2 regions of the Streptomonospora halophila genome follow, and region 1 is predicted to be linked to the other one. Evidence: predicted binding sites of a transcription regulator. Region 1 holds the regulator's gene; the other holds the start of a gene.
The links. Region 1 encodes HrcA, which represses chaperone genes, less so after heat shock. Its sites were predicted from a motif close to TTGGCACTCTCNNNNNGAGAGTGCCAA; they were not measured.
Positions count from the first base shown of each region.

Region 2: ABEA15_RS20555 (FmdB family zinc ribbon protein) is a predicted target of HrcA. The motif match lies at 2,548-2,574, and genes of this name have one in related genera.

Region 1 covers NZ_BAABIK010000005.1:9,878-15,671, forward strand. Annotated here, with positions in the region: gene ABEA15_RS05840 (16S rRNA (uracil(1498)-N(3))-methyltransferase) at 1-621, opposite strand, end outside; gene dnaJ (molecular chaperone DnaJ) at 767-1,918, opposite strand; gene hrcA (heat-inducible transcriptional repressor HrcA) at 1,919-2,932, opposite strand; gene ABEA15_RS05855 (DUF3097 domain-containing protein) at 3,098-3,946, shown strand; gene ABEA15_RS05860 (DUF4870 domain-containing protein) at 4,047-5,207, shown strand; gene ABEA15_RS05865 (DUF4870 domain-containing protein) at 5,427-5,794, shown strand, end outside.
Region 2 covers NZ_BAABIK010000028.1:44,768-50,561, reverse strand. Annotated here, with positions in the region: gene ABEA15_RS20565 (D-alanyl-D-alanine carboxypeptidase family protein) at 1-182, shown strand, start outside; partial or broken gene ABEA15_RS25680 (transposase) at 372-995, opposite strand; gene ABEA15_RS20560 (SAF domain-containing protein) at 992-1,636, opposite strand; gene ABEA15_RS20555 (FmdB family zinc ribbon protein) at 2,137-2,535, opposite strand; gene ABEA15_RS20550 (5-formyltetrahydrofolate cyclo-ligase) at 2,713-3,273, opposite strand; gene galU (UTP--glucose-1-phosphate uridylyltransferase GalU) at 3,459-4,388, shown strand; gene glp (molybdotransferase-like divisome protein Glp) at 4,455-5,690, shown strand; gene moaC (cyclic pyranopterin monophosphate synthase MoaC) at 5,728-5,794, shown strand, end outside.

The DNA.
Region 1 (5,794 bases):
CCCGTCCTCGTCGGCGGGCCCCGCCCCCGCGCCGGCCGCGGGCGGCTCGGGTGCCGTCAGGCGCTCGGGCAGCGGCAGCGCCGAGAGGCGGACCCCGGCGTCCTCGTGCAGCACGACAGCGACGCCGGCCGCGGCGACCCGTGCGCAGGCCTCGCCGATTCCGGCCTGCTCGGTGACCTCGGGGATCCGGCTGCGCCGCGACTGCTTGGCGGCCTCGCGCGCGGCGGCGCGCCACTTGGCCAGCGACTTGGCCGCCCGCTCGGGCTTCCAGCGGGTGATGCACCGCTCGGCCGCCCAGGGCACGATGCGGTCGACGCCCGCCTCGGTCATGACCTCCACCGCCAGCTCGCCGCGGTCGCCCTTGGGCAGCGCCTGGACCACGGTGAGGTGCGGGCGGGGCGGCGGGTCGACGCCGCGCTCCTCGACCGCGCAGACCACGCGGTCCCCGCCGGCTTCGAGCACCCGGCAGCGCGCGCGGGTCCCGGCGCCGTCGACCAGGTGCAGGGGCTCGCCCACGGCGACCCGCCGCACCGTCGCGGCGTGCCGGCCCTCGGGGCCGGACAGCACCACGGTGCCGCCGTCGAGCCGGCCGGGTTCGCACAAGAAGACCGGAGGTGTCACACCTCACCCCAATTCCAGGGCCGGGCGCGGGCGCCCGGCACGACGGCCGGCCACAGACGCGGGCCGGCTCCGTGCGTGCGAGCACGCGGAGCCGGCCCGTGTCCGAGCGCCCGGCGGACGATCCGCGGAGGCCGCGGCCGAGGCCTCAGCGCGCCCCGAAGGCGTCGCGCAGCCGCGAGAACAGGCCGCCGTGGCCCGGGCTGAACTTGCCCGGAGGCTGGTCCTCGCCGCGCAGCTCGGCGAACTTGCGCAGCAGTGCCTCCTGCTCCTCGTCCAGCTTGGCGGGGGTCTCGACGTCGACCTGGATCATCAGGTCGCCGCGCCCCGCGCCGTCGAGGTGGCGGCTGCCGCGCCCCTGCAGCGTGATGACGTGGCCGGAGCCGGTGCCGGGCCGCAGGTCGATCTCCTCGGTGCCGTCGAGCGTCTCGAAGGTGAACGAGGCACCCAGCGCGGCGGCGGTCATCGGCACGGTTATGGTGCAGTGCAGGTCGTCGCCGCGCCGCTCGAAGGTCGGGTGCGGGCGCTGCACGATCTCCAGGAAGATGTCGCCGCGCGGGCCGCCGTTGGGGCCGACCTCGCCCTCGCCGGCCAGCTGGATCTGGGTGCCGTCCTCGACGCCCGCGGGGATCTGCACCTTGCGGGTGACCTTCTCGCGCACGCGGCCCTCGCCGGCGCAGTCGGCGCAGGGATCGGTGATGACCGAGCCCTGCCCGGAGCACTGCGGGCACGGCCGCGTGGTCATGACCTGGCCCAGGAACGACCGCGCGACCTGCGAGACCTCACCGCGCCCCTGGCACATGTCGCAGGTCTGGCGGTGGGTGCCCTTGGCCGTGCCCTCGCCCTGGCAGGTGTTGCACAGCACCGCCGTGGGGAAGGTGACGTCCTTGGTCACGCCGAACGCGGTCTCGGAGAGGTCCAGCTCGATGCGGACCTTGATGCTGCGCCCGCGCCGCGCCCGGTCGCGGGGGCTGCGCCCGCCGCCGGGCTGGCCGCCGCCGAAGAACGCGTTCATGATGTCGTCGAAGGGGAAGCCGCCCGCGCCGAAGCCGCCGGCCCCCGCTCCGCCGCCTCCGCCGGAGGGCGCGAAGGGATCGGCGCCCATGTCGAACATCCGGCGCTTGCTGTCGTCGGAGAGGACCTCGTAGGCCTGGGTCACTTCCTTGAAGCGATCCTGCGTGGCCGGGTCCGGGTTGACGTCCGGGTGGAGTTCGCGGGCGAGCCGCCGATACGCCTTCTTGATCTCGTCCTTGGATGCGTCGCGCCGCACCCCGAGGATCTCGTAGTAGTCTCTCGCCACTTACTGCCCCGCAAGTATCTGTCCGAGGTACCGAGCCACAGCGCGTACCGCTCCCATCGTTCCTGGGTAGTCCATCCGAGTGGGGCCGACCACACCGATCTTGGCCAGAGGCTGATCGCCGATCCCGTAACCGGCCGAGACGATCGATGTGGATCTCAGACCCTCGTGAGAGTTCTCGGCGCCGATGCGCACCGTCAGCATGGAAGGGTCGCCCGCCTCTCCCAGCAAACGGAGCAGCACGACGTTTTCTTCCAAAGCCTCGAGTACGTCCCGCAGGCTAGCCGACAAATCCATCGCGGCGAGATTCGCCGTACCACCGAGGACGATCTTCTCGTCGTGGCGCTCGACGAGGCTCTCCAGCAGAACCGACAGCACGGCCGCGGCAAGGGCGCGGTCGTCCGGCGGCAGCTGGCCGGGCAGATCCTCCACGGCACTGGGGACCTCGGTGAGCCACGTGCCCACCAGAGCCCGGTTGAGCATCTGCCGGAGGCTGTCCACAGCGTCCTCGCTGACCGCCTCCAGACCGTCTATGACCCGCTGCTCGACGCGGCCGGTGTCGGTGATGAGGACCATCATCACGCGCTGCTGGCCCAGCGGGACCAGCTCCACGTGCTGAACCGACGACCGCGTGAGCGACGGGTACTGTACCACCGCCACCTGGCGTGTGAGCTGGGCCAGCAGGCGCACCGTGCGCCCCACGATCTCGTCGAGGTCGACCGCGCCGCCGAGGAAGGTCTCGATGGCGCGCCGCTCGGCTCCGGAGAGCGGCTTCACGGTGGACAGCCGGTCCACGAACAGCCGGTAGCCCTTGTCCGTGGGGACCCGCCCGGCGCTCGTGTGCGGCTGGGCGATGTAGCCGTCCTCCTCCAGGGCCACCATGTCGTTGCGGATGGTAGCGGGGGAAACACCGAGGGTATGCCGGTCCGACAGCGCCTTGGACCCCACGGGCTCGTTCGTGGACACGTAATCCTCGACGATCGCACGCAGAACCGCCAGCTTCCGCTCGTCGAGCACGTGCTCACCTCCTGGCACTCCATGGTCCTAAGTGCTAATTCTATGCCGTCGTGCAAGGTCGGATCGAAAACGGGCCGCCGGATCCCGCCGCACGGCGGCGCGTCGCCTCCGACCGGCCCCCGCGCCGCCCAGCGCGGCGGCGCGACCGCGGATACAATCCCCGCCGTGCACACCAACTCCGACAGCTCGGGCAAGAGGTACGGCCCAGACGTCCTGGCGGGCGAGTGGCGCCTGCCGCGCAAGGGCGCCGTCGCCGAGGTCGCGCTGGAGCAGGGGATCGTCCTGGAGTCGGCCGACGAGGGGTTCTGCGGCGCCGTCGTGGGATGGGACAAGCGGACCGTGACCCTGGAGGACCGGCACGGCCGCCACCGCGTCTTCGACCTCGAACCCGCGGCCTTCCTCCTCGACGGCCGCCCCGTGACCGCGGTACGGCCCGCCGCGGAGCCCTCGGGCCCGGCCCGCAGCGCCTCCGGGTCGATCGCCGTGCGGGGCGCGCGCCCGCGGGTGGCCAGGCAGAGCCGCATCTACGTCGAAGGCGTCCACGACGCCGAGCTCGTCGAGAAGGTCTGGGGGCACGACCTGCGCGTGGAGGGCGTGGTCGTGGAGTACCTCGAAGGCGTCGACCACCTGCCCGCGATCGTGGCCGACTTCGGCCCGGAGCCGGGTCGGCGGCTGGGCGTCCTGGTGGACCACCTGGTGCCGGGCTCGAAGGAGAGCCGCATCGCCGAGCAGGTCGCCTCGCCCGACGTGCTGGTCACCGGCCACCCCTTCATCGACATCTGGCAGGCGGTCAAGCCGTCCGTGCTGGGGTTCTCCGCGTGGCCGCGGGTGCCGCGCGGCGTATCGTGGAAGGAGGGGGTCCTGCGGGCACTGGGCAGCGACGAGGAGCCCGGTGAGGCCTGGCACCGGATCCTGGGGTCGGTGCGCAGCTACGCCGACCTCGAACCGGAGCTGCTGGGCCGCGTCGAAGAGCTCATCGACTTCGTCACCGCGGCGCACGGGGTGCAAGACTAAGACGTGTCCGGGCGTACCGCGCGCGAGGGGTGCGCGGTGGCCTGACGGGGCACCTGATGGCACTATCGGCCCAACGCAATCGGCACAGCCAAGGGACAAGATGAGCGAGACCCCGCCCAACCGACCACAGCCCCAGGAGGGGCCCTCCGGTGACCAGTCGGCACCAGGCCGCGCTCCCTCTGGCGGGCAGCCCGGCCAGGGGCAGGCGGGCACCGGCGAGCAGCCCGGCTACGGGCAGCCCGAGTACGGCCAACCCAGCGGGGGGCAGCCCGCCTACGGACAGCCCGAATACGGGCAACCCGGCGCCGCGCAGCCGGACTACGGCCAGCCCAGCGGCGGCCAGCCCGGCTACGCTCAGCCCGGATACGGCCAGCCCAGCGGCGGACAGCCCGGCTACGGACAACCCGGCTACGGCCAGCCCAGCGGCGGACAGCCCGGCTACGGCCAGCCCAGCGGCGGACAGCCCGGCTACGCTCAGCCCGGATACGGACAACCCGGCTACGGACAACCCGGCTACGGACAACCCGGATACGGCCAGCCCAGCGGCGGACAGCCCGGCTACGGACAACCCGGATACGGCGAGCAGCCCTACCAGCAGCAGGCCCCCGGATACCCGCAGCCGCAGCAGCCCCAGCCGGGATACGGGACGGCGCCGGGCCAGCAGCAACCGGGTTACGGCCAGCCGCAACCCGGCCATCCCCAGGCGCCCTACCAACAGCCCCAGCCCGGTTACCAGCAGCCGCAGCAGCCCGGGTACGGGCCGCAGCCGGGCGCGCCGCAGCAGCAGGGCTACGAGCAGCAGCCGGGCGCCTTCCCCGGCGGCCCGCCCCCGGGGCAGCAGGGCTACCCCCAGCAGGGCTTCCCCCAGCAGCCCGGCTACGCTCCGGGCCGACCTCACCGGCCCGACGCCTCCGACGACGCCACCTGGGCGATGATCGCCCACCTCTCCGGCGTCATCCTGTCGTGCTTGGGCTGGCTGCCCGCCCTGATCATCTACTCGGTGAAGCGCAAGGACTCCCCGTTCGTCCGCCATCAGGCGGGCGAGGCGCTGAACTTCCAGCTGACCCTGCTGATCCCCTACTTCATCGCCTGGGCGGTCTACATCGGCCTCGGGGTCTTCGCACCGTCCATCTCCTGGATCGGCTCCGTGCTCGTGGCGGTGATCTGGGTGGCCTCGATCGTGCTCGGCGTGCTGGCCGCGCTCAGCGCGAACCGCGGCAGCCAGTACCGCTATCCGGTGTCGATCCGCATGGTCAAGTGACCGGCCGCGGGGCGCGGGCGGGCGGGCGGCGCCGCCGGCCCGCGCCGCGCGGGAACCCAGCACCCGGTTGCGGAGTCTGACCGGGAGAGGCCTTCAGCGGCCGGGCGCCCGGCCGAGACTCACGAGGCCCGGCCGTCCGGCAGGAGCGGCGCCGCGCCTGATGCGATCGCAGCGCCCCCGGCGGACGCCGGGGGCCACTCACAGAGGAGACCAGCAGACATGAGCTACCCACCCCAGCCGGACCAGCCCCACGGCGGCGGCCAGCAGCAGCCCGGCGGCTACCCGAACTACCCCGGCGGCTACAGCCCGCCGCCCGGGGTCGACCCCAACTACGGGCCCCAGTCGGGTCCGCAGCAGGGCTACGGTACGGGCCCCCAGCCCGGATACGGCCAGCAGCCCTACCCCGGCGGCCAGCCGCAGTACCCGGCGCCGGTGCAGGGCTACCAGCAGGGATACCACCAACAGGGCTACCAGCAGGGCTACGGGCAGCCCGGCGGCCAGTACAACCCCTCCGCCGACGAGCGGCAGATGGCGCTGATCACCCATCTGGGCGGGCTGCTCACCACGTGGGTGCTCCCGCTGATCAT
Region 2 (5,794 bases), on a different contig from region 1:
GCACCAGCAACCACGGCTGGGGACTGGCCGTCGACCTGTGCGGCGGTGTGCAGTCTCAGGGCAGCGCGCAGTTCAACTGGCTGGAGGCCAATTCCACGAAGTGGAACTGGTTCCACCCGCAGTGGGCGTACTCCAACCCCTTCGAGCCCTGGCACTGGGAGTACGACGCCGAGCACGGCTGAGAGACGGTCGGGTAACCGGGTGACCACACGGTCGGGTCGGCTGGGCGGCTGCTCCAGCGTGCGCTCTGACCAGCCGGCCGTGTGGCCATCAGCCGGATCGTCGCGGTCGTGGACCACGGTCGCGGAATCGCCGGTCGGACGCTCGTAATCGCGGGCCGGGCGCCGGTTGCGCACCGGTCGGCCGAAGGTCCGCTCGACCACCCGCCTGCGCGGCAGCACCTGGAACCCCGTCGCGTCGTCGCTGCGGCGGACGATCTCCACGACCGACCGGAACCTCTCCGAGGCCCAGGCCGGGGGCCGGTTGCCGACCCGGTCGGGGTAGCCGGCATCGGCCCGGACCAGGCCGATGGACGGGAAGGCCGCGGCCGGCCGCTCCAGCACGCGGCGCCCGCCGGGACGGTCCTCCGAGGCGGAGGTCACCGCGACCACGAGGGCCGGCCCGAGCGTATCGGTGATCAGGTGGCGCTTGCGGCCGGTGGTCCTCTTGCCCGCGTCGAATCCGCGCTCGGCACCGCCTTCGCCGGACTTGACCGACCGGGCGTCGGGTACCGCGGTCCAGCCGACGGCCGCACGCCGCCGGACAGGCCGGTCAGCGGTGTGCCGAGCGTCGGGGAACGGGGCCGCCGGGTCGGCGACGACCGCGCCGTTCACGACCTCCGCCGCCGGGCCCACCGGGCTTCTCCGCAGCAGGAACCGCCGGAAGCCGCCCCTACCCCGCCCCCCGCTAGGGACGTCCGGGCCGTCGCGTGGCCGGTCTCGGGCGGCCGCGCGGTGCCCCGGGGCGAACAGGCACAAGGTGCTGACATGGATCATCTTCGGAGGGTGATCGACAGGTGCGATGTGCCCGCGTGCCCTGCGAGGGCGCGCGCCTCGGCCGGGCGCACGGCCAGCACGAGCAGCGGGCCGGCCGACGCGGCGCCCGAAGCCCCGGCCTCCTCGACGGCGACCACCGGGCGGTCCTCGACGACGGTCCGCGCGGGCGGCGCCTCGCCGCCGAGGGGCGCGGCGCCGCCGCCCGCGGCCGCCAGCACGTCGACCCTGCTGCCCGGGTGCACCAGGCCGTCGGGGAGCGTGCCGGTCGGCCGCACCGGGGCCGCCACCAGACCCGGGTCACGCCCGTGTGCGGGAGGCCCGGCGATGCGCGCGCGGGTGAGGACCTCGCCGCGGGTGACGGGGCCGGTGAGCGAGCGCCCGAGCGGGTCGTCGTGCGGGCGCAGCGCGTGCTCGGGCACCGCCGCCGGCGGCAGGGCCCGCACTGCGAGGTCGCCGGGCGCCAAGGGGGAGAGCGCGTCGAGCCGCCGTGCGGCCACGAGCACCTCGGTGGCGGGTGCCGGCGGCGGCCGCAGCAGCAGCACTGCGCCTGTCAGCGCGAGCGCGGCGCAGAGAGCGCCCAGGGGTCGGCGCAGGCGGGCGAGCGCGCGCAGCGGTGCGCTCGCGGATCCGCGCCCGCTCACCGCGCCGCCCCTGCGGGCGAGGGCACGGAGCCGGGCGGGCAGAGATGCGGAGCGAGCGGGGGCGGGACCACGTGGGGGTCCGGGACCGGAGTGCGGGCGGAGCGTGCGGTGAACACAACGGCGGCGTGCATGCCCGTACGGTAGGCCGCCGGTCGCCGACCGTGCCGCCGCCGTCCACAGGCGCCGCGGGTGGGTTTGCGCCAGGGGGCCCGGGCGCCGCGGTCGGCGTCCATGTTCCCGGCCGGGAGCGGGGCGGGGCCGCTCGGGCCGTCGCCGCCCTCGCGGCCTCGGCGGCCCCGGAGCGCACGAGCGGCGTGTGCGGCGGTCGGGCGGCGCTACCGCGGACGGGAACGGCCGCGCGGCGTCCTCGCCGCCGGCCGGCCGTCCTTCGGGACCCCGGCGACGGGCGGGAGCGCGTATGACCGGCCGCGGCGGAACCGCCCGCCGGCCGTGGCGGAATCAGCCGGGCGCCGGAGGCCGGGCGGGTGCCGGGACCCGCCTCAGCTGCTCGCGGAGGTGGAGGAGGCGCCGGATCCGGCGGGGGCCTTGCTCTCCTTGGCGCCGGAGGAGTCCGACTTCGCCGAGGAGGAGTCCGATCCGGACGACGATCCGGAGGACGAACCGGAGTCCGATCCGGAGGACGCCGACTCGCTCTTCGCGGTGGCGCCGGACTCGCCGTTCGCGCTCGCGCCGGAGGCCGCCGTGGACGACCGGTCCGGGGAGGCGCTGCTGTCGGTGCGGTAGAAGCCCGATCCCTTGAAGACGATGCCCACCGCTGAGTACACCTTGCGCAGCCGGCCCTGGCACTCGGGGCAGACGGTGAGCGAGTCGTCGCTGAAGCTCTGCACGACCTCCATCTGGGAGCCGCACTCGGTGCATGCGTACTGGTACGTCGGCACTGGGTCCTCCTATTGGCACTCTCACCCGTCGACTGCCAAATATTACGCGGTCCGGCAGCACAGCCGCGACATCGGGGGTGCGGCGCCGTCGAGATCGCCTGCGATCACGCTGCCGTCATGCTCGAACGCCGCGGGCCCGGCGGGTGTTCCCCCAGTACAGGGCGGCCGCGTCCGCCGTCAGGCCGCCGGCAGCAGGCGCATCCCCCCGCTCGGCGTCACCACCCCGTCCACCGGCCGGTCGTGCGGCTCGGCCGGGACCGACTCCACCAGCTCTGTGTCGTAAATCACCGCCAGCGTGCGGGTGTGCGGACCCACCCGGGCCAGCGCCCGGTCGTAGCACCCGGCGCCCCGCCCCAACCGCAGCCCGCGGCCGTCCACCGCCAGCGCCGGGCACACGACCGCCGCCGCCCGGCGGACCGCATCGGGCCCGTAGCGGCGCCCCGTCGGTTCCAGCAGCCCGTACCGCGCCTCGGCCAGGCTGTCGGGCCCGTCGTAGGCGGCCCAGTCGAGCTCGCCGCTGTCGAGGAACACCGGCAGAAGTACGTAGGTGCCGCGCTTCCACAGCGCCGCGATCAGCTTGCGGGTGTCGGGCTCGGTACCCACCGCGTAGTAGGCGGCCACCGTCCCGCCCGTCGTGAGCAGCGGCTCCGCCGCCAGCGCGTCGCGGATCGCCGACCCGGCCGCGCTCCGCTCGTACTCGGGCATGGACCGCCGCGCCGCGGCGATCCGCCGGCGCATCTCCTGCTTGGTCTCCTGTGCGCTCACGAGACAGCAGTCTTCCAGCTCGTGCGGTCGGCGGTGGCGCCCGGGAGCGCCCGGCCGCCACCGCCGCCGACACGGGCTCCGGCGCCTCCGGCCGTTCGGCCGCACAGGCCCACGCGTGCCGGACGCCGCGCACCCGGGCGGTGTCCTAAAGTGCCGACATGACAGATACAGAACGCCGCCCCGGCGTCGCGAAGGCCGTCGTGCCCGCGGCCGGACTGGGCACCCGGTTCCTCCCGGCCACCAAGGCGACACCCAAGGAGATGCTGCCCATCGTCGACAAACCGGCGATCCAGTACGTCGTCGAGGAGGCCGTCGCCGCCGGACTCGACGACGTCCTGATGGTCACCGGCCGCTCCAAGCGCTCGATCGAGGACCATTTCGACCGCGCCTACGAGCTGGAGGAGGCGCTGCGGGCCAAGAGCGACACCCAGCGGCTGCACGCCGTGCGCGAGTCCAGCGAGCTGGCGCAGGTCCACTACGTCCGCCAGGGCGAGCCCCGCGGCCTGGGCCACGCCGTGCTGTGCGCCTCCGCCCACGTCGGCGACGAGCCGTTCGCGGTGCTGCTCGGCGACGACCTCATCGGCCCCCGCGAGGCCCTGCTGCGGCGCATGATCCAGGTCCGCGAGACTTACGGGGGCAGCGTCGTCGCCCTCATGGAGGTCGAGCCCGAGCAGGTCTCCCTCTACGGCTGCGCCGCCATCGAGCCCACCGGCGAGGACGACGTCGTCACCGTCACCGACCTCGTCGAGAAGCCGGCCGCCGACCAGGCGCCCAGCCGCTGGGCGATCATCGGCCGCTACATCTGCGACCCCGCCGTCTTCGACGTGCTGCGCGAGACCCCTCCCGGCCGCGGCGGCGAGATCCAGCTGACCGACGCGCTGCTGGAGCTCGCCCAGCGCAAGCCCGCCGACGGCGGCCCCGTGCACGGCGTGCTCTTCCGCGGTCAGCGCTACGACACCGGCAACAAGGCCGACTACCTGCGCACTGTGGTGGAATTCGCATGTGAGCGCCCGGACCTGGCCGCGGACCTGCTGCCGTGGCTGCGCGACTTCGTCGACCGGCACACCGCCGCCGGCGGCGACTCCTGAACACGCCTCCACCGCCTCCGCCCCCAGCACGCCCGAGGGCGGCCCAGCCGAACAGTGGGTGAGGAAATGAAGACCGTCGAGCAGCACATCCGCGACGTCCTGGACCTGGTCGAGCCGCTCGAACCCATCGAGCTGGACCTGCTGCGCGCCCACGGCGGCGTGCTCGCCGAGGCCGTATCCTCCGCCGTCTCACTGCCCCAGTTCGACAACTCCTCCATGGACGGCTACGCGGTCGCCGCCGACGACCTCGCCGGCGCCTCCGCGCAGGAGCCGGTACGCCTTCCCGTGGTGGCCGACATCCCCGCCGGCGACGTGGCGGCCACCGCCGTGCGCCGCGGGCACTGCGCGCGCATCATGACCGGAGCGCCGCTGCCGCGCGGCGCCGACGCGGTGGTCCCCGTCGAGTGGACCGACGGCGGTCTGGCGACCGTCGCCGTCGACCGCCCGGTCCAGCCGGGCAACGCCATCCGGCGGGTCGGCGAGGACGTCGAGAAGGGCACCACCGTTCTGCGGCCGGGCGTGCGCCTGGGGGCGGGGGAGCTCGCGGTGGCGGCCGCGGTCGGCCGCGGAACGGTGCCGGTGCACCCCCGGCCACGCGTGGTGGTGCTCTCCACCGGCGCCGAACTGGTCGAGCCGGGATCGGCGATCGGCCCGGGCCAGATCTGGGAGTCCAACAGCTACATGCTGACGGCGGCGGCGCTGGACGCAGGGTGCTCGGCGGTCCGCCGGGGCTTCGTCGGCGACGACCCGGCCACCGTCCTGGAGACCGTCGAGGACGTGCTCGTGCAGGCCGACATCGTGCTGACCACCGGCGGCGTCAGCATGGGCGTCTACGACGTGGTCAAGGAGGTGCTGTCGCGGCTGGGCACGGTGAGCTTCGACAAGGTCGCCATGCAGCCGGGGATGCCGCAGGGAGCCGGCACCGTCGGCGAGTCCGCCACCCCGATCCTGACTCTGCCCGGGAACCCGGTCAGCTCCTACGTGTCCTTCCAGCTGTTCGTGCGGCCGGTGCTGCGCCGGCTGCGGGGGCTGGCGCCCGACCCCCTCCCGGCCGTGCACGCCCGGCTCACGGCGCCGGTGCCGCACTCGCCCAAGGGCCGGCGCTCCTACCTGCGGGCGGTGCTGGAGTACGACGGCTCGGCAGGACCCACCCCCTACACCGCCCAGCCCGCCACCCGGCAGGGGTCTCACCAGCTCTCGGCGCTTGCGGAGGCCAACGCGCTGGTCGTGGTCCCCGAAGCGGTCACCGAGCTGGAGGAGGGCAGCGTGGTGGAGGTCCTGCGCCTGCCCGAGGCATTCTGACCGCAGCCACCGGACCCCGCTGAGGAGGAGGAACACCATGTCAGAGGCCCATCCTTCGGGGCTGAGCCACCTGGACTCCGCGGGCGCGGCCCGGATGGTCGACG